Regions from separate parts of the Methylobacterium sp. HMF5984 genome, predicted to be linked through region 4. Evidence: predicted binding sites of a transcription regulator. Region 4 holds the regulator's gene; each other region holds the start of a gene.

Region 1 (4,624 bases), 3.2 Mb from region 4:
AGGCCGCCGAGCACCGAGCCGACCGTGGCGATCAGCGCGTAGAACCACACCCGGTCGGGCCGGCTCACCGCCATCGGCACCAGCATCGCATCGGGCGGGACCGGGAAGAAGGAGCTCTCGGCGAACGCCACGGCGCCCAGGACGTAGGGCGCGGAGGGCTTGCCCGAAAGTGCGAGTATCCACTCGTAGAGGCGGCGGATCATCGGGCCTGTCTGTGCATCGGGTTCCTCGGGGCAGGGCGCCCTTTGAGCACAGCCGGCCCGACCGCACCAGCGTGCCGGCGATCCGCCGCACGCCGTGCGCGACCCCGGGAAAGGGCTTGGCCCGGCCACGGGACCTGTGCGAAAAGGCTCCCCGTCGCGGGTATGGTGGAACTGGTAGACGCGGGCGACTCAAAATCGCCAGCCGCAAGGCGTGGGGGTTCGATTCCCTCTACCCGCACCAACCTTCTCATCCCTGCTCCAGGAATCGTCGGATCCAGCCCGCCACCCGGTGCCGGTCGTCCGGTGCGTCGAGCGAGGCGAGCGCCGCTTGCGCCCGCTCCGGATCATCCTGCGCATCGGCATGGCCGGCGATCAGGGCGCGGGTGTAGTCGGGCTCGAATTCCGGGTGGAACTGCACCGACAGCGCGGCGCGGTCCCGGTATTCCAGCATCGCATGGGCGTGAAGGCGCTCGCCGCGAGCACGCGGGTCGCGGGCGGGGCCACGACGACCTGATCCTGATGGAACGCCGCCACCGCGATCCGTGTCGCGTCGTCCGTGAACGGCGCCCGCTCCGTCACCGCGTAGCCGTGCAGGCCGAGGGCGCGCCCCTTCTCCGAACGGATCGCGCGGCCGCCATAGGCCTCCGCCATCACCTGATGCCCGAAGCAGATGCCGACGAGGCGCTTCTCCGGCGGGAGCGCGCGCAGGGCCGCGATCAGCGGCGCGATCCACGGCAGCGGATCGTAGACGCCGGCCGCCGAGCCGGTGACGGCGTAGCCGTCGAACGCCTGCCAATCGGAGGGCATCCGTCCTGCGCGGACATCGAAGATCGTGCTGTCGTGCGCCGGCCCGATCATCCGAGCCGTCATCGCGCCGTAGGAGGGGAAGCGGTCGAGCCGCGCCGGCGGCGATCCGGCTTCGAGGATGGCGATGCGCACGTGACCGACCGCTGCTGATGATCCGCGACCGGCATCGCGCCGTTCGCGCCGCGATGCAACCGGGTCAGGCGGGGCGCGCCGTCCGCCCGACCCGTCGCGGCCGGACGACGGGCTTGAGGCGGATGTCCATGGCGTTGCCGCGCCAGACGATCGCGCGATGGGTCCAGGCCGCGCACCAGACCAGCGGGATCAGCGCGTCGCGCAGAACGAAGGCGAGGAGCAGGCGGGGGGCGTGGAACCAGCCGGCGCGCGTCGCCAGCCGGAGCTCGGCGGCGTAGCCCAGAGCTGCGAGAGCGGCGAGGCCGGCCGCCGCCGTCCAGGTTCCGGCCAGGAGCCCTGCGAGCAGGAACGGCAGCAGCGTGCCGCTGGCGATCTCGGGCGCGAAGAACAGCGGGAACGTCACCCGGCGCAGGCGCGCCCAGCGGATCTGGCGGGACCAGACCTCGGACGCCCTGCGGCGCCCCAGCGGCTGCTCGTACGGCGCCGCGACGAGGTGGACGCGGCGGCCGGCCGCGCGCACCAGCTTCGTCGCCGCCGCGTCCTCGGCGATCTCGGCGGCCAGCGCCCGGATGCCGCCCTGCGCCTCCAGGAACGGGCGATGCCAGAGCATGCTCTTGCCCTGCGCGAAGCCGAGCCCCACCGCCTCGCCGGCATATTGCCAGCGCGCCTGGAGGGTGTTGAGGAAGGCGCACTCGACCGCGGCCCAGATCCCGTCCGGCCGTGCGCCGATCGGCGTCGAGCAGACGAGGCCGGTGTCGGCGCGCCACGCCGCCTGCATCCGCTGCAGGTAGTCCGCCGGCATCAGCACGTTTGAATCGGCGATGACGATCCAATCGTGTCGCGCCGCCTCCCAGCCCCGCACGCAGTTGTTGAGCTTCGGGTTGTCGCTGATGCGCTCGTCGCCGATCAGGATGCGGGCCGGAACCTGCGGATGTGCCGCGACCAGGCGGCGGACCAGCGGCAGCACCGGATCGGCGGCATCGGCGACGCAGAACAGGATCTCATAGGCCGGGTGGTCGAGCGCGAAGCCGCGGGCGAGGGTCTCTTCGCTGAAGGTCTCGAGGCCGCAGACCGGGCGCACCAGGGAGATCGGTGCGCCGGCGGGGAACGTGGTCTCGCCGGGCGAACGGCCGATCCGCCGACCCGCCACGATCAGGCTCGCGAGGTGGACGATCGTCAGGAGCGCGCACGGCGCGAGGGCGAGCGCGGTGCCGTCGAGGGCCGGTAAGGTGCTGGCGAGACCCATGCGGCACGCATCTCCGAACCGGCCTGTCCCGCGGCGTGCGGCCGCGCCGGCGGACTGCCCCTAACAGGGTGCGCATTTCAGCCGTATGACAGCCTCGGGCGCACCCAGGGGAGCGAAGCTTTGGCCGAAGGCGGAACCGTCGCGATCCTCGGAGCCGGCATGGCGGGCGGCGCCGCCGCCCAACGCCTCGCCCAAGCCGGCATCGCCGTCCGCATCTTCGACAAGGGCCGCGGCATCGGCGGGCGCATGGCGACGCGGCGCACCAGGACGGGCCAGCGCTTCGACCACGGCGCGCAGTTCTTCCGCGCCAAGGGCGACGCGTTCCGCGCGCAGTGCGCAACCTGGATCGCGTCCGGCGTCGCTGCGTCCTGGGGCGAGGACGGCCGCACCGTCGGCCTGCCTGGCATGCCGGCGCCGGTCCGCGCCCTGCTCGACGGCTTTCCGGTCTCGCTCGAGACCACGATCATCCGCATCGCGCGCTCGGAGGCCGGCTGGATGCTGACGGATGCGGACGGCGTCGCCAGCGGTCCCTTCGCCGCCGTTGGTCTGACCTTCCCGGCGCCGCAGGTCGTGGCGTTGATTGCGGCGAGCGGTCTCGTCCTGGCCGGGCCGGACCGGGCGACCTACGCGCCGTGCTGGTCGCTGCTCCTTGACCTCGACGAGCACCCCGGCTTCTCGAAGGCGCATCTGGCGTTCGCCGACGGTCCGATCGCGCTGATCGTGCGCGAGGAGACCAAGCCAGGCCGCGCGGCCGGTCACGCCCTGGTGGCGCATGCCGCGCCGGACTGGTCCCGCACGCATCTGGAGGATCCGCGCGAGGCGGTCCGGGCCGCGCTGATCGGCGCGCTCGAAGCCCGTCTTGGCCGGGCGGTCCGCCCGGCCTACGCCGCCGTCCATCGCTGGCGCTACGCCATGGTCGAGACGGCGCTCGGCGAGCCCTGCCTCTACGATCCGGCGCAGCGGCTGGGCGCGGCCGGCGATTGGTGCCTCGGCCCGCGGATCGAGGCGGCCTTCGACAGCGGCCGGGCGCTGGGCGAGCGCATCGTCGCGGACCTGAAGGGCGCGCGGTGATCCCGCCGATCGTGTTTCACCCGGCCTACGAGGCGAGCCTGCCGGCCGGGCACCGGTTCCCGATGCGCAAGTACGGGCGGCTCGCCGAAGTCCTGACGGAGCGCGGGCTGGCGCCGCGCGGGTTCGTGACGCCGGAGCCGGCCTCGCCCGAGCTGCTGCGGTTCGCCCACGATGCGGCTTACGTCGAGGCCGTCCTCGCTCTTTCGGTCCCGCGGGCGATCGAGCGGGCGATCGGCCTGCCGGTGGACGCGAGCGTCGTCCGCCGCTCGCGCGCCTCGGTCGGCGGCACGTTGCTCGCGGCGCGCCTCGCCCTCGCGCAGGGTCTCGCCGGAAGCGCTGCAGGCGGGAGCCATCATGCCCGGCGCGAGCAGGGGGCGGGGTTCTGCGTCTTCAACGACGTCGCGGTCGCCGCCCGCGCCCTGCAGGCCGAGGGCGCGATCCGGCGGGCGCTCGTGGTCGATTGCGACGTGCACCAGGGCGACGGCACCGCCGACTGCCTCGCGCGCTCGCCGGACCTCTTCACCCTCTCGATCCACTGCGAGAAGAACTACCCGACCGCCAAGATCGCCGGCGACCTCGACATCGGCCTGCCCGACGGGCTCGACGATGCCGGCTACCTCGCCGTGCTCGAGGCGCGGCTTCCGCCCCTCCTCGACGCGCTGGCGCCCGACCTCGTGTTCTACAATGCCGGCGTCGACCCGCATCGCGACGACCGCCTCGGCCGGCTCGCGCTCAGCGACGACGGGCTGCTTGCCCGCGACCGCTTCGTCGTCGGGCAGGCGCGCGCCCGCGGCATCCCGCTCGTCGCGGTGATCGGCGGCGGCTACACGCACGATGTCGACGCGCTCGCGGGCCGCCACGCCCTGGTGTTCCAGGCGCTGGCGGCCAACGCCCTCTACTGATCCGCGGGCAGCGCCCGCGCCTGGGTCTCGAGGGCGTCGAACAGGCAATTCAGCGCCGCGCCGTCGAGGCGGTGGAAGTCGAGCGAGCGGCTCAGCATCAGGCCGAGGATCGAGAAGGTCAGCGCCGCACCCTGGCCCGCGCGCCCCTCGATCGAGCCCATCGCCGCGAGCTGCTCGGCCAGGAAGTCGGAGAAGGCCGCCACGGCCTCGGGGTTGTCAGCCGACGCGATCAGCAGGGCATCCGGAAACCCGCATTCCTCGGC
Region 2 (4,624 bases), 1.9 Mb from region 4:
CCAGGGCGAGGGCGCGGTTCTTGCCCAGCAGGTCGGCGACGACGGCGTGCGCCACCCGGCGCGCGGCGAGGCCGGCGACGTCCGCCTCGACCGCCTCCGGTGCGGATTTCGTCGGCGATTTCGGCCCCGGGCGCGGACCCTTGGTCGCGCCCGCCGCCCGCGCCGGCCCGGACGCGTTGCGCCCTCTGCCCATGGATGCCACTTCCCGAAAGATCCTTCGTGCCGGCATGCTGCCGCCGGACCCCGATGCCCTCCCACTTGAGCGAGTCCGATGCAAGGTGAAACCAGCCGCGACGGGACCGACGAAGCCCGGACCGAACACGTCGAGGACGGCGGCGGGACCGCCCCCCGTCCCCTCACCCCGGCGGCCGCGCGCGCCCTGGCGGAGGCGGCCGAGCGCCGCAGGGCGATCGACGCGCGGGCCGCCGCGGTCTCGGCCGCCCCCGAGCGCCTCGGGCGCGGCGGCCTGGAGCCGGTCCGCTACGACGACTGGGAGGTGAAGGGGCTCGCCGTCGACTTCTGACGTCGCGCCTCGCCGGCCGGAACGACCGTGCCGGCCCGCTGTTGGGCTCGCGAAGCATACGGCGAGACGAGGGACCCGATGACGACCAAGGTATCGAGCAAGGATGCGCCGAGCGGCGCCGACGGCGAGATCGCGCTCGCGAAGGGCGCGCTGGTCGCCATGCGGATGTGGCGCGACGAGCCGCCGACCGACGACAAGCCGAGCACCACCTCGGAGCACGAGACCGTGGGCTACGTGATCGCCGGCCGGGCCAAGCTGGTGCTCGAGGACCGGACGGTCGCGCTGGAGCCCGGCGATTCCTACTGCGTGCCGGCCGGCATCGCGCACACCTACCACATCCTGGAGACCTTCACGGCGATCGAGGCGACGGCCCCGCCCGCCGCCTGATCCCGCGGGTTCCGGGGCGTTCAGCGCGTCACGTAGACCGGGGTGCCGACCGAGACGCGGTCGTAAAGGTCGACCACGTCCTGGTTGTACATCCGGATGCAGCCGTAGGAGGCCCAGGTGCCGACCGAGCTCGGGCGGTTGGTGCCGTGGATGGCGTATTCGCCGCCCGACAGCGTCATCGCGGCGGCGCCCATCGGGTTGTGCGGCGAGCCGCCGGCGATCAGGTTCGGCAGGCGCGGGTTGTCGCGCTTGACCTCGCTCGGCGGCGACCACGCCGGCTGCACGTACTTGCCGTCGATCGACTTGGTGCCGAACCACTGCTTGCCCGGCTTGCCGACCGCGACGGGGTATCGGATCGCGGTTCCGTCGCCGTTCACGAGGTAGAGCCGGCGCTGCGAGACGCTGATCACCACCGAGCCCGGCATCACCCCGTCCGAGAACGGCACCACCTCGCGTGCCAGGGCCGGCGCCCCCGCGACGAGACCGGCCAGCAGCGCGCCGCCGAGGCTCGTGGACACGTACTTCCTGACCGACATCTTGGGATCTTCCTGCAAAGCGTGACCGTTCGCTGCAGCAATAATCCACGGCCAAGCTCGGCGTTCCAGCTCATCCTGCGACGACTGCGGGCTTGCTCACCGTCTTCGGGGAAGACGGTAAAAAGCGCCGGGCTTCATCGTGATAAAGGCGATCGTCCGTCGAAAGACCTGCTTTACCGCTCGATCAGATCCAGCGCCGTCGCGTCCTGGGCCTGCCAGCCGTGGCGGACGAGCTCGGGGTCGGCATGCTCCTCGACGGGCCAGCCGACGCAGAGGTAGGCGACGAGGTGCCAGCTGCCCGGCACGTCCAGCAGCGCCGCGATGCGCGCCGGCTCGAGGATCGAGACCCATCCGGTGCCGAGGCCGCGGGCGCGGGCGGCGAGCCAGAAGGTCTGCACGGCGCCGACCACGGAGTAGCGCAGCATCTCCGGCATGGTCGCGCGACCGAGGCCGTGGCCCGCCTCGGTCGCCTCGTCGCAGAAGACGGCCAGGTGCACCGGCGCTTCGCGCAGGCCCGCGAGCTTCAGGGCGCGATACTGCGCCTGGCGGGCGTCGGCGTAGCGCAGGGCCGCATCGGCGTTGCAGCGCTCGAAGCTCGCGACCACGCCGGCGCGGCGCTCGGGGTCGGCGACGCGCACGAAGCGCCACGGCTGGCTGTTGCCGACGGAAGGGCTGCGATGGGCCGCCGCCAGGCTCTGGCGGAGCAGGGCCTCGTCCACCGGGTCGGGCCGGAAGCGGCGCACGTCGCGGCGCCACGCGAACAGGTCGTCGAGCGCCTGCCGGAAGTCGTCGTCGAAGCGGGGCGGGCGGGGGTCGGTCATGGTCGGTCCGCCTCATAGCGGGTTTTGCGCCTTCCCGCTGCCCGTGGGCCCCGGGGAGATCGAACGGGCCGGGCGGGCACAAAAAAAGGCCGCCCTCGCGGGCGGCCTGAAGTCCTTGGGTCTCGAAACCTCTGGGATGTCGCGTCGTGGGATCCGGTGACGCCCGAGGGCTGGGGAGCTCGGGATTCGGGCGTCGACGGGCACGACCCGACGAGGGTTCGGCCTTCGTTGTCGCGCCGCAACGCGGCTCGGGAAAGGCGTGATCGGGGCGAAAGCGCGGCATTTGTTTCTTGGGCGTGTCCCGTCCGCAACGAATCGGATCGCCGCCGCGGGACTCTTGCGGGCCGGCCACCCGAGGCCCATCCTCAGCGGCTGACGGCAAGACGACGGCGGCAGGCCGACGGCGGAGGAACGATGACCGAGCGGACGAGCGGCGAGATCCGGACAGACGATTCGACGGCCCGCGTGGTCCCCTTCCCGAGCCCATCCACCGCCCCGCAGATCGCGTTCGATCGGCACGAGCTGCGCACGATCTTCAACCTCTACGGCCGCCGAGTCGCGGAGGGGGAGTGGCGCGACTACGCCCTCGACTTCCGCCGCGACAAGGCGGTGTTCTCGATCTACCGCCGCACCTCCGAGATGCCGCTCTACCGGATCGAGAAGGACCCGAAGCTCGCGCGCCGCCAGGGCGCCTACGCCGTGGTCGCCGCGACCGGCGTGGTGCTCAAGCGCGGCACCGACCTCGCCCGCGTGCTCGCGGTGCTGGAGAAGCCCCTGCGGGCCGTGTGAAGCGTTCGGATTTTTGCGCGGCGATCCTTCGTCCGGTGCCGTCTTGGCCGATGGTACGCTCGCTGCGCGCCCGGATCGCGGCGCGGGGGCCCTTCCCCCGAGCAGGCGATCGGCCTCGCACATCTTCAGATTCCTTTTCCGGACCCTCCCCGTCATCCCGGGGCTGCGCAGGGCGGACATTGCCCGCTGGGGGAAGTGGCGCGGCGTAAGCGTAGCTCCCCCGGAACGAAGAAGGCCCCGGCGTTTCCGCCGGGGCCTTCTTCGTTCGTCCGGTCCGTCTTCGCTCAGCGGCGGTCGCCGAGGAGCGAGAGCAGGAACTGGAACATGTTGATGAAGTCGAGGTACAGCGTCAGCGCGCCGTTGACCGACATCTTGGCCGCCGCTTCGCCGTCGAAGCCGCTGGAGAGATACATCTCCTTCAGCTTCTGGGTGTCGTAGGCGGTGAGCCCCGCGAAGATCAGCACGCCGAGCACCGAGACGGCGAACTGCAGCGCCGACGAGGCCAGGAAGATGTTGACGATCGAGGCGATGATGATGCCGATCAGGCCCATCATCAGGAACGAGCCCATCCCCGAAAGGCTGCGCTTGGTGGTGTAGCCGTAGAGGCTCAGCGCGCCGAAGGTCGCCGAGGTGATGAAGAACACCCGCACCACGCTGGCGCCGGTGAACACCAGCAGCAGCGTCGACATCGAGGCGCCCATCACCGCCGCGAAGGCGAAGAACATCGTCCGCGCCGACGAGGCCGACATCCGGTCCATCCGCATCGAGAAGACCAGGATGAAGGCGAGCGGGGCGAACATCAGAACCCACTTGAGCGGGCTGTTGTAGAGCGTCTGGCCGAACGGGGTCAGGGCGAGGCGGCCGGTCGCAGTCGCGGTGGTGGCAGCCATGTTGAGGCCGAGCGCGACGAGGCCGGAGATGCCGAGCCCGACGACCATGTTGTTGTAGACGCCGAGCATGAAGGTCCGCAGGCCCTGGTCGAACGCGACCTGGGTGCCGGCCTGCGACGGCGCCTGGGCGCCGTAGCGGAAGGGAGAGTTGTCGAATGCCATGGGAGTGACCTCGGAAGGCTCGCTCGTGCGTGGTGTTTGAGACGAGGCCCACGCAGGGGACCTCTGGCGCCATCGAGCGCCTCGTGTCGGAATATGTTGCTTTCGGCCGCCCCGCACAAGAGCCCGGCAGAGCTTGAAAAAGCGCTTTCGATGAATCCCCGCGGGTGAAATTTGTTCACGAAGTCTGGGATTAAAGTTCGCTGCTACTTCGCCGACGGCTCCCGATGCCGTCGTTCACGATCGCGGCAAGCTCACACGGGGGATACGCAAGGGTCACGCCTGCCGCAGGTACGGTGCCGGCTTCTGGCCGAGGATGCGCCAAGTCCCGGCGAGCCCCAGCACCACGGCGAGCACCACCGCGGCCGCGGCCGCCGCCAGCGCCCCCGACAGGTCGAGGGCGAAGTCGAGGCGCATCACCCGGGTGACGATCACCCAGCCGGCGAGCGTGCCGGCGAGCAGCCCGAACAGGGCGGTGACGAGGCCGAGCGCCCCGTATTCGAGGCCGTAGGCGGCCAG
Region 3 (4,624 bases), 2.9 Mb from region 4:
GGCCGCACGACTCTCACATCTTGTATGCTGCCGGGACGGTTCCCGCGGGACCCGTCGACGGCGCGAGACCTTCGCCACATCCACCCGGTCGCATCGAGGCAGGATCGGACCTGATCGAGACGCGGTCGTCTCACGATGCCGTGTGGCCGAAGACGCGGCGCCGACCCGGTGAACGCACGGGACGACGCGGGATGAGGACGCATCCGAGGCACGATCGTTGCGCCAAGGCCGCAGCGCTCAGTAATCTTGCAGCCCTGCGATTGCAACGCAGCGACCTCCGACGCGGGTGGCTCTCCCCATCGATGTGTGGCGCCGGCGCCGTTTCGCACCGCAATATCACGGGATGCGCCGTTTCGCGGGACTGCCGTCGCATTGCCGACGCATTGGCAGGATGGGGTCCCCCCCGAAGCGGGACGCGTTCGCAGGAACGGCCCTCAGGCTGTGGCGCGGTTGCGTCAGCCCCGCAAACACGCACGCGAAACGGCCCAGGACCGGCCCGTTCAGATCGGTTCCAGGCTAGAGCGCTGGAATTCGAATTTTTTTCACGTTAAGCAGCCCCTTGGTTCGGGGCTACGCAAACAGGAGCCGTATCTTGGGAATCCCCCTCCGGTATGTCGCGACGATCGGCAGCTACATCATCAAGCAGCATCTCACCGGCCGGAAGCGCTATCCGCTCGTGATGATGATGGAGCCCCTGTTCCGCTGCAATCTCGCCTGCGCCGGCTGCGGCAAGATCGATTACCCCGACGAGATCCTGAACAAGCGCCTGCCCGTGGCGGACGCGCTGGAATCCGTGCGCGAGTGCGGCGCCCCGATGGTGGTGATCGCCGGCGGCGAGCCGCTGCTGCACAAGGACCTGCCGCAGATCGTCGAGGGCATCATCGCGCAGAAGAAGTTCGCGATCGTGTGCACGAACGCGCTGCTGCTCGAGAAGAAGATCAAGGAGTACAAGCCGAGCCCGTACTTCACCTGGTCGATCCATCTCGACGGCGACAAGGAGATGCATGACGGCTCGGTCTGCCAGCGCGGCGTCTACGACAAGGCCGTGGCGGCAATCGCCAAGGCGAAGGAGATGGGCTTCCGCGTCACCATCAACTGCACCTTCTTCAACAACTCGTCCTCGGACAAGATCGCCGACTTCTTCGACAGCGTGACCAAGATGGGCATCGACGGCATCACCGTCTCGCCCGGCTACGCCTACGAGCGCGCGCCCGACCAGCAGCACTTCCTGAACCGCAAGGCGACGAAGGACTTGTTCCGTGGCGTGTTCCGCGCCGGCAAGGAGAAGGGCCGCCAGAAGTGGGCGTTCCAGCAGTCGGGCCTGTTCCTCGACTTCCTCGCCGGCAACCAGACCTACCATTGCACGCCCTGGGGCAACCCCACCCGCACCGTGTTCGGCTGGCAGAAGCCCTGCTACCTGCTCGGCGAAGGCTACGCGGCCACGTTCAAGGAGCTGATGGAGGAGACCGACTGGGATTCCTACGGCACCGGCAACTACGAGAAGTGCGCCGACTGCATGGTCCACTCGGGCTACGAGGCCTCCTCGGTGGTCGATTCGGTGCGCAAGCCCTGGAAGCCGCTGATCCACGCCATCCGCGGGATCAAGACCGAGGGCGAGATGGCCCCCGAGGTCAGCCTCGAGAACCAGCGCCCGGCAGAGTTCGTGTTCTCCCGCAACGTCGCCCAGAAGCTCTCCGAGATCAAAGCCTCCGGCGTCGACACCAAGCGCGAAGCCCGCAACCGCACCGCGGCCTGACGGCTCGGCCACGCGCATTCGAGGAGGCCCGCCCGGGAAACCGTGCGGGCCTCCTTCGTTTCGTCGAGGCTCGGTGGAGCGTCGTGCCTTTCGCGACACGGTGTCTGCAGCCGACCCAATGCAGGACAAATATCCTTCCTGCCGTCACCGGGCCGTCATGCCCGATCCCTAGCTGCGGCTCAGCTTGAGTGGCTGGGGGATCCCGCGATGGTGACACGGTACGGCGCGGCGTGAGCCGTGGGCTCATTCGGCGTGCTTGCGTTCCTGACGGGCGCGGCCTCGGCCCAGGCAATCCGCACGCCGAACCTGACGACGGCCGACGGCCCGGTGGCGGTGACGGTTGGCGATGCGACCGTCGTGAACCAGGGTCTCCAGGGCGTCGGCCGGCTGCCGGCCACCACCCGCGACTTCCTCGGCGACACGCTGGGCTCGTTCTCCGCGCTCGCGATCGACCTCGCCAGCTGGCGGCGCTCGGGGGCCACCTACAGCGGCACGCTCTACACGCTGCCCGATCGGGGCTACAACGATCCGAGCGGCGGGCTGTTCTCCGATTACGCCGTCCGGCTGAACCGCTTCAATCTCAGCTTCACGCCCGATCCCGGCGCGGGCCTGCCGCAATCGACCGCCTCCCAGCGGCAGATCGCGATCGTGCCGAACGGCGGCATCGTGCTCACCGACGCCAACGGCCGGCGCTTCAGCGGTCTCGATCCGGCCTCCGGCACCACGACCCAGCTCGGCGCGGTGCTGCCTTCGGCGGCGAGCGGGCCGAGCGCAGGCCGGATCAGCCTCGATGCGGAAGGTCTCGCGCGGCGACTCGACGGCTCCTTCTACGTCAGCGACGAGTACGGGCCGAACATCTATTACTTCAGCGCCGGCGGGCAGCTTCAGGGCGTGCTCGGCGTGCCCGACGCGATCCGGCCGCGCACGGCCGGGGCGCTCGACTTCAACTCGATCAACCCGCCCGACGCAACAACCAGGGCTTCGAGGCGCTGTCGCTGGCCCCCGACGGCCGCAGCCTCGTCACCATCCTGCAGAGCGCCACGCTCCAGGATTCCGGCCCGAATCAGCAGCAGCGCAACAACACCCGCATCCTGATCTACGACCTCGCCGGCAGCGCGGTACCGGCCGCGCCCGCGCGCGAATACGTGCTGCAGCTGCCGACCTACCGCGACACCGGCAACGGCGGCGCGCCGAACCGGACGGCGGCACAGAGCGACATGCTGGCCCTCAACGACACCCAGTTCCTCGTGCTCTCGCGCGATTCGAACGGGCTCGGCACCGGCAACACCACGCCGATCGTCTACAAGAGCGTCCTGCTGGTCGACATCGCGCAGGCCACGAACATCGCCGGCACCCCCTACGACGGGGCCACCCCGATCTCGCCGGGGGGCACCCTGCGGCCCGGGGTCCAGCCGGCGCAGACGACCGAGATCGTCAACCTGCTGAACCCGGTCCAGCTCGGGCGCTTCGGCATGAACCTCAACACCAACCCGGCGACCCAGACCACGCTCTCGGAGAAGTTCGAGGCCCTCGGTCTCGTGCCGGTGCTGAGCGAGCGGGCGCCGAACGACTATTTCCTGCTCGTCGGCAACGACAATGACTTCCTCACCCGGCAGGGCAGCATCAACGGTCAGGGCTACGATGCCGGCATCAACAACGATTCGGTGCTGCTCGCCTATCGCTTGACGCTGCCCACCTACGTCGATCCGCTCTCCCTCGCGGTGATGAAGCAGACGGCGCCCGTGGTGCTTCAAGGGCTCGGCGGCGCGACCCTCGGCTTCGCCGCGTCGGCGACACGGGGCGTGCAGGACCACCTCGCCGCCCTGCGCCGCAGCCAGGGCCTCGCCGGGCCCTGGAGCCAGTCCGGCGGCTTGTGGATCGGCGGCGATGTCGTGTTCGCCGACCAGCCGCGCAACGGCGGCCTCGCCCTCGACCGCACCATCGCGCAGGGCAGCGCCGGACTCGATCTTCCGCTGCCCGGAGCTTGGCGCGCGGGCGTCGCCGTCGGCGGCGGCGGGTCGCTCAGCCGCGCCGGCGGCTTCCGGCAGGACCAGAGCGCCTTCACGGTCTCGGCATATGCCGGCTACTACGGTGCGGACTTCTACGCCCAGGGCATCGTCGGCGGCGCGCCGCAGGTCAATCTTGATGGGATCCGCCGACCTGCGGCCTACGGGCTCACCGCGTCCGGGCGCAGCTCGGGCAGCGCCTTCGCGATCGACGGCGAGGCCGGCGTGCCGATCCGAGCCGGCGACCTCGGGCTGACGCCGTTCGCAGGCATCACCCACCTGTCCGGCACCGTCGACGGCTTCACGGAGACCGGAGCGGCAGGCAACAACATCGCGTATCGCGACCTCGCCCTGGTTCAAACCACGGTGCGCTTCGGCGGCGAGCTGGCCTATTTTGGGCTCGGCGGACTGATCCCGTCGGTGCGCCTGGCGTACAACCTCGCCACGGGTCCGCAAGGCAGCAGCGGCACTGTGCGTCTCGCCAGCGTCCAGAACGGTCTCGCCACCGCCGCCGTGGCCGTGCCGTTCCTGCGCGACGACTTCGTCAGCGCCGGCGCCGGCCTGCAGGGCAGCCTCACCGACGACCTGGGCTGGCGGGTCGACTATCAGGCGGCCATCGGCACCCGCACGGGCGTCGCCCACGGCGTCACCGCGGGACTTCGCTCTCAGTGGTAGCAGGCGAGCAAGAGGATCGCCGAAGCCGCACGCTCAGGCACCGCGGCGATCCTCGTACGGCGGCACCCCGAGGCTCGGGCCGAGAAGCGTGCGGCAGCGGCTGAGCGCCCCGAAGGCGGCATTCGAATCGCGGGCGAGTCGGACGAGATCGCCGATCCGGGCCGATCCGCGTGCGAGAGCCGAGAGG
Region 4 (4,624 bases):
CGCCGCTCGCCGGCGGCGGCGCGATGCCGATCGCGGCGCCGGCGGCGGCGCGCACCGACCCGGCCGAGGCGCTGACCCTGTGGACCGCGGCCGGCCTCGCGCTGCTCGGCGGCCTGATCCTCAACCTGATGCCCTGCGTTTTCCCGGTGCTGTCGATCAAGGTGCTGAGCCTGGTGAGGCATTCCGGCGAGGCGCCGGCGCGGGTCCGGCTGCACGGGCTCGCCTACACCGCGGGGGTGCTGGCGGCCTTCCTGGCGCTGGCCGCGCTGCTGATCGCCCTGAAGGCGGGCGGCGCCGGGATCGGCTGGGGCTTCCAGCTGCAATCGCCGACCGTGGTGGCGGCTTTGGCCTACCTGCTCTTCGCCATGGGCCTGAGCCTGTCGGGCATGCTTCACCTCGGCGGGCGGCTGTCCGGGCTCGGCGACGGGCTGACCCGGCGGGCCGGGCTCCAGGGCTCGTTCTTCACCGGCGTGCTCGCGACGGTCGTGGCGACGCCGTGCACCGCCCCGTTCATGGGCTCGGCCATGGGCTTCGCGCTGACGCAGTCGACCGCTGCCGGCCTCGTCGTGTTCGCGAGCCTCGGCCTTGGCCTCGCCCTGCCCTTCCTGGCGCTAACCCTGTGGCCGCCGGCGCTGCGCGCCCTGCCCCGGCCCGGCGCCTGGATGGACGTGCTGAAGCAGGCCCTCGCCTTCCCGATCTACGCCACGGTCGCCTGGCTGGTCTGGGTGCTGGCGCAGCAGGTCGGGCCGCAGGGCCTGCTCGCGGCGCTGATCGGGCTGGTGCTGATGGGCTTCGCCGCCTGGGCGTGGGAGCTCGGCCGCGACGCGCGGCCGGTCCGGGCGCAGCTCGCCCGCGGCCTCGCGGTGCTCGCCGTCGCCGGCGTGGCGGGGCTCGCCCTCACCCTCGATCACGACCGCGTCGCACCGGGGGCTCAGGCCCGGGCCGAGGGGATCGAGCCGTTCACGCAGGCCCGCCTCGACGCGCTGCTGGCGAGCGGCCGGCCGGTCTTCGTCGACATGACGGCGGCGTGGTGCATCACCTGCCAGGTCAACGAGCGCACCTCGCTCGGGACGGCGGCGGTCGGCGCGGCGATGCGCGCGCGCGACGTCACGTATCTCAAGGGCGACTGGACCAACCAGAACCCGGAGATCACCCGCCTGCTCGAGCGCCACGGCCGGAGCGGCGTGCCGCTCTACCTGCTCTTCGCGGGTGCCGGAGAGCCGATGGTGCTGCCGCAGATCCTCACCGAGGGGACGATGCTGAGCGCGCTGGACGCCGTGAAGGCGACGGGCCGCAGCGCGGGGCTCGACGGCGGGGGGACGAAGGTCCCCTGAAGCTTGGTAAAAATATAATTTTCGTAGGACTGAAATCACTTCAGTGTGCGCGACGGCTTCCTCTCCCATGGGGGAAAGGGTTGGGGTGAGGGTCGTGACCGACCCGGATGACTCACGCCCCTCATCCTGTCCTTCTCCCATGGAAGAAGGGACCCACGGCAGGTCGCGGATCGTTGCGGTCGCTTGAGCCGTCCACCGAAAGCCGAACTCAATCCTCGCCCGAGAACGTCTCGTCGAAGGCGTACCCCGAGCCGCGGACGGTGCGGATCGGGTCGGTCTCGCCGGCGCGGTTCAGGGCCTTGCGCAGGCGGCCGACATGCACGTCGACGGTGCGCTCGTCGATGTAGACGTCGTGGCCCCATACGCCGTCGAGGAGCTGCTCGCGGGAATAGACCCGGCCGGGACTCTGCATCAGGAACTCGAGCAGCTTGAACTCGGTCGGACCGAGGTGGATCTCGCCGCCGGCCCGGCGCAGGCGATGGCTGTCGCGGTCGAGCTCGATGTCGCCGGCTTCCAGCAGGTTCGCGACGTGGCTGGGCTTGGCGCGCCGCAGCAGCGCGCGGACGCGCGCCAGCAGTTCCGGCACGGAGAACGGCTTGACGATGTAGTCGTCGGCCCCCGTCCCGAGGCCGCGGATGCGGTCGTTCTCCTCGCCGCGGGCGGTGAGCATGATGACCGGCAGGGACACCGTCTCGCGCCGCGCCCGCACCCGGCGGCACAGCTCGATTCCCGAGAGCCCCGGCAGCATCCAGTCCAGCAGGATCAGGTCGGGCACCTGCTCCTGCAGGCGCAGCTCGGCCTCGTCGCCGCGGGCGGCGGAATCAACCTCGAAGCCCTCGGCTTCGAGGTTGTAGCGCAGGAGGGTGGTCAGCGCCTCCTCGTCCTCGACGATCAGGATCCGCGTACGCATGCAGGGCACTCCCGGGCGGACCGCCCGACCTTCTCATCCATCGCCACGGACCTCCCGACCCCCGCTCACGCGAGGCCCACCCTCCCCCGCAGGGGAGGAGGGAAGAGACGGCAGCCCTCAGGCGCCCGGTGCCACCGTCGCGTAGTTCGAGGCGTCGTTCTTCGGGCGGTCGCCCGCGAGGTTCTCGCCGGTGGACAGGTAGTGGATCGTCTCGGCGATGTTGGTGGTGTGGTCGCCGATGCGCTCGACGTTCTTGGCGCAGAACAGAAGATGCGTGCAGAACGAGATGTTGCGCGGGTCTTCCATCATGTAGGTCAGCAGTTCGCGGAACAGCGAGTTGTAGAGCGCGTCGATCTCGCCGTCCCGCTCCCACACGTTGTGGGCCGCGTTGACGTCGCGGCTGGCATAGGCGTCGAGCACGTCCTTGAGCTGCTCCTGGACGAGGTCGCTCATGTGCTGCACGCCGAGCACGATCTTCTGGGCCTGGGCCTGGTCGCTGATCGCGACGACGCGCTTGGCGATGTTCTTGGCGAGGTCGCCGATGCGCTCGAGGTCGCCCGAGACGCGGATCGCCGAGATCGTCTCGCGCAGGTCGATCGCCATCGGCTGGCGCCGGGCGATGAGCAGCACCGCGCGCTCCTCGATCTCGCGCTGCAGCGTGTCGAGGCGCTTGTCGGCGACGATCACCGCCTGGGCGAGCTGGGTGTCGCGGCGGACGAGCGCGTCGGTCGCCTCGGTCATCATCTTCTCGGCGACGCCGCCCATCTCGGAGATCGAGCGGCGCAGGTCTTCGAGGTCGGTGTCGTAGGACGTGACGATGTGGCCGGGCATGGGCGTGGGTCCTCGAACGATCCGGGTGCGGCTCAGCCGAAGCGGCCGGTGATGTAGTCCTGGGTCTGGCGCACCGTCGGGTTCATGAAGATGCGGTTGGTCGGGCCGACCTCGATGACCTCGCCGAGATACATGAAGGCGGTGAACTGCGAGATGCGGGCCGCCTGCTGCATGTTGTGCGTCACGATGACGATCGTGAACTCGCTGCGCAGCTGCTCGATCAGCTCCTCGATGCGGCCCGTCGAGATCGGGTCGAGGGCCGAGGTCGGCTCGTCGAACAGGATCACCTCCGGGCTCTGGGCCACCGTGCGGGCGATGCACAGGCGCTGCTGCTGGCCGCCGGAGAGGCCCATGCCGGACTGCTTGAGCTTGTCCTTCACCTCGTCCCACAGCGCGGACTTGCGCAGGGCCGATTCAACGCGGCCGTCGAGCTCGGACTTCGGCAGCTTCTCGTAGAGCCGCAGGCCGAAGGCGACATTGTCGTAGATCGACATCGGGAACGGCGTCGGCTTCTGGAACACCATGCCGATGCGCGAGCGCAGCTCGTTCAGGTCCACGCCGGAATCAAGGATGTTCTGGCCGTCGAGCAGCACCTGCCCCTCGGCGCGCTGCTCCGGGTACAGGCTGTAGATCCGGTTGAAGGTGCGCAGCAGGGTCGACTTCCCGCAGCCCGAGGGGCCGATCAGCGCGGTCACCTGCCGGTCGTGGAAGTCGAGGTTGATGTTCTTCAGGCTGTGGAACTGGCCGTAGTAGAAGTTCAGGGCCTGGGCGCTGATGCGGATCGGCGCGTGCTCGTCGGCCGGGTTGCGGCCGTCGAACCGGGTGGCGTTGATCGCGGGAGCGGCGTTCATCGTCGTGTTCCTCGTGGATGCCGGCGGCGGATCAGCGGGCGCGCTGCGGCTTGATGACGAAGCGGGCGACGACCGAGAGCAGCAGGATCGTCATGGTGATCAGGAGCGCGCCGGCCCAGGCGAGCTGCTGCCAGTTCGGGTAGGGCGAGAGGGCGAACTGGTAGATCATCACCGGCAGGTTCGCGACGCCGCCCATCAGGTCCGGGCTGAACCACGAGTTGTTGTTGAGCGCCGTGAACAGGAGCGGCGCGGTCTCGCCGGCGATGCGGGCCAGCGCGAGGATGATGCCGGTGACGATGCCGGCCGAGGCCGCCCGCCAGGTCACGCTGCGGATCACCGTCGACATCGGGGCGCCGAGCGCCACGCCGGCCTCGCGCAGCGTGCCGGGGACGAGGCGCAGCATGTCCTCGGTGGTGCGCACGATCACAGGGGTCGCGATGATCGCCAGCGCGACGCCGCCGGCCCAGCCGGAATAGGTCCCCATCGGCCGCACCATCAGGGTGTAGACGAACAGGCCGATCAGGATCGAGGGGGCCGAGAGCAGGATGTCGTTGAGGAAGCGGATCACCTCGGCGAGCTTCGAGCCGCGGCCGTACTCGGCGAGGTAGGTGCCGGCCATCAGCCCGATCGGCGTGGCGATGAGGATGCCGATGCCGGTGAGCACGAGGCTGCCGAGGATGGCGTTGGCGATGCCGCCG

Evidence for each region. Region 4 encodes PhoB, which activates phosphate uptake and scavenging genes when phosphate is short. Its sites were predicted from a motif close to TGTCATNNANCTGTCAT; they were not measured.
Region 1: a site for PhoB is predicted at 2,463-2,479, ahead of ACFZ8E_RS06685 (ceramide glucosyltransferase). Genes of this name have one in related genera too.
Region 2: a site for PhoB is predicted at 2,640-2,656, ahead of ACFZ8E_RS12685 (DUF2794 domain-containing protein). Genes of this name have one in related genera too.
Region 3: a site for PhoB is predicted at 1,899-1,915, ahead of ACFZ8E_RS07985 (esterase-like activity of phytase family protein). Genes of this name have one in related genera too.

What each region holds. Positions count from the first base shown of each region.
Region 1 is NZ_JBJFLN010000001.1:1,403,410-1,408,033, forward strand. It holds gene ACFZ8E_RS06665 (YqaA family protein) at 1-203, opposite strand, end outside; tRNA gene ACFZ8E_RS06670 (tRNA-Leu) at 360-444, shown strand; gene ACFZ8E_RS06675 (hypothetical protein) at 451-621, opposite strand; gene ACFZ8E_RS06680 (type 1 glutamine amidotransferase) at 576-1,142, opposite strand; gene ACFZ8E_RS06685 (ceramide glucosyltransferase) at 1,207-2,388, opposite strand; gene ACFZ8E_RS06690 (NAD(P)/FAD-dependent oxidoreductase) at 2,509-3,459, shown strand; gene ACFZ8E_RS06695 (histone deacetylase) at 3,456-4,361, shown strand; gene ACFZ8E_RS06700 (TetR/AcrR family transcriptional regulator) at 4,355-4,624, opposite strand, start outside.
Region 2 is NZ_JBJFLN010000001.1:2,622,973-2,627,596, reverse strand. It holds gene ACFZ8E_RS12710 (RsmB/NOP family class I SAM-dependent RNA methyltransferase) at 1-193, opposite strand, end outside; gene ACFZ8E_RS12705 (DUF1674 domain-containing protein) at 272-523, shown strand; gene ACFZ8E_RS12700 (cupin domain-containing protein) at 602-910, shown strand; gene ACFZ8E_RS12695 (L,D-transpeptidase) at 931-1,446, opposite strand; gene bluB (5,6-dimethylbenzimidazole synthase) at 1,620-2,267, opposite strand; gene ACFZ8E_RS12685 (DUF2794 domain-containing protein) at 2,682-3,056, shown strand; gene ACFZ8E_RS12680 (Bax inhibitor-1/YccA family protein) at 3,341-4,108, opposite strand; gene ACFZ8E_RS12675 (ABC transporter permease) at 4,382-4,624, opposite strand, start outside.
Region 3 is NZ_JBJFLN010000001.1:1,677,218-1,681,841, forward strand. It holds gene hpnH (adenosyl-hopene transferase HpnH) at 593-1,756, shown strand; gene ACFZ8E_RS07985 (esterase-like activity of phytase family protein) at 2,009-2,851, shown strand; gene ACFZ8E_RS07990 (autotransporter domain-containing protein) at 2,752-4,437, shown strand; gene ACFZ8E_RS07995 (phosphorylase) at 4,471-4,624, opposite strand, start outside.
Region 4 is NZ_JBJFLN010000001.1:4,557,595-4,562,218, forward strand. It holds gene ACFZ8E_RS22060 (protein-disulfide reductase DsbD family protein) at 1-1,334, shown strand, start outside; gene phoB (phosphate regulon transcriptional regulator PhoB) at 1,543-2,244, opposite strand; gene phoU (phosphate signaling complex protein PhoU) at 2,362-3,075, opposite strand; gene pstB (phosphate ABC transporter ATP-binding protein PstB) at 3,108-3,926, opposite strand; gene pstA (phosphate ABC transporter permease PstA) at 3,958-4,624, opposite strand, start outside.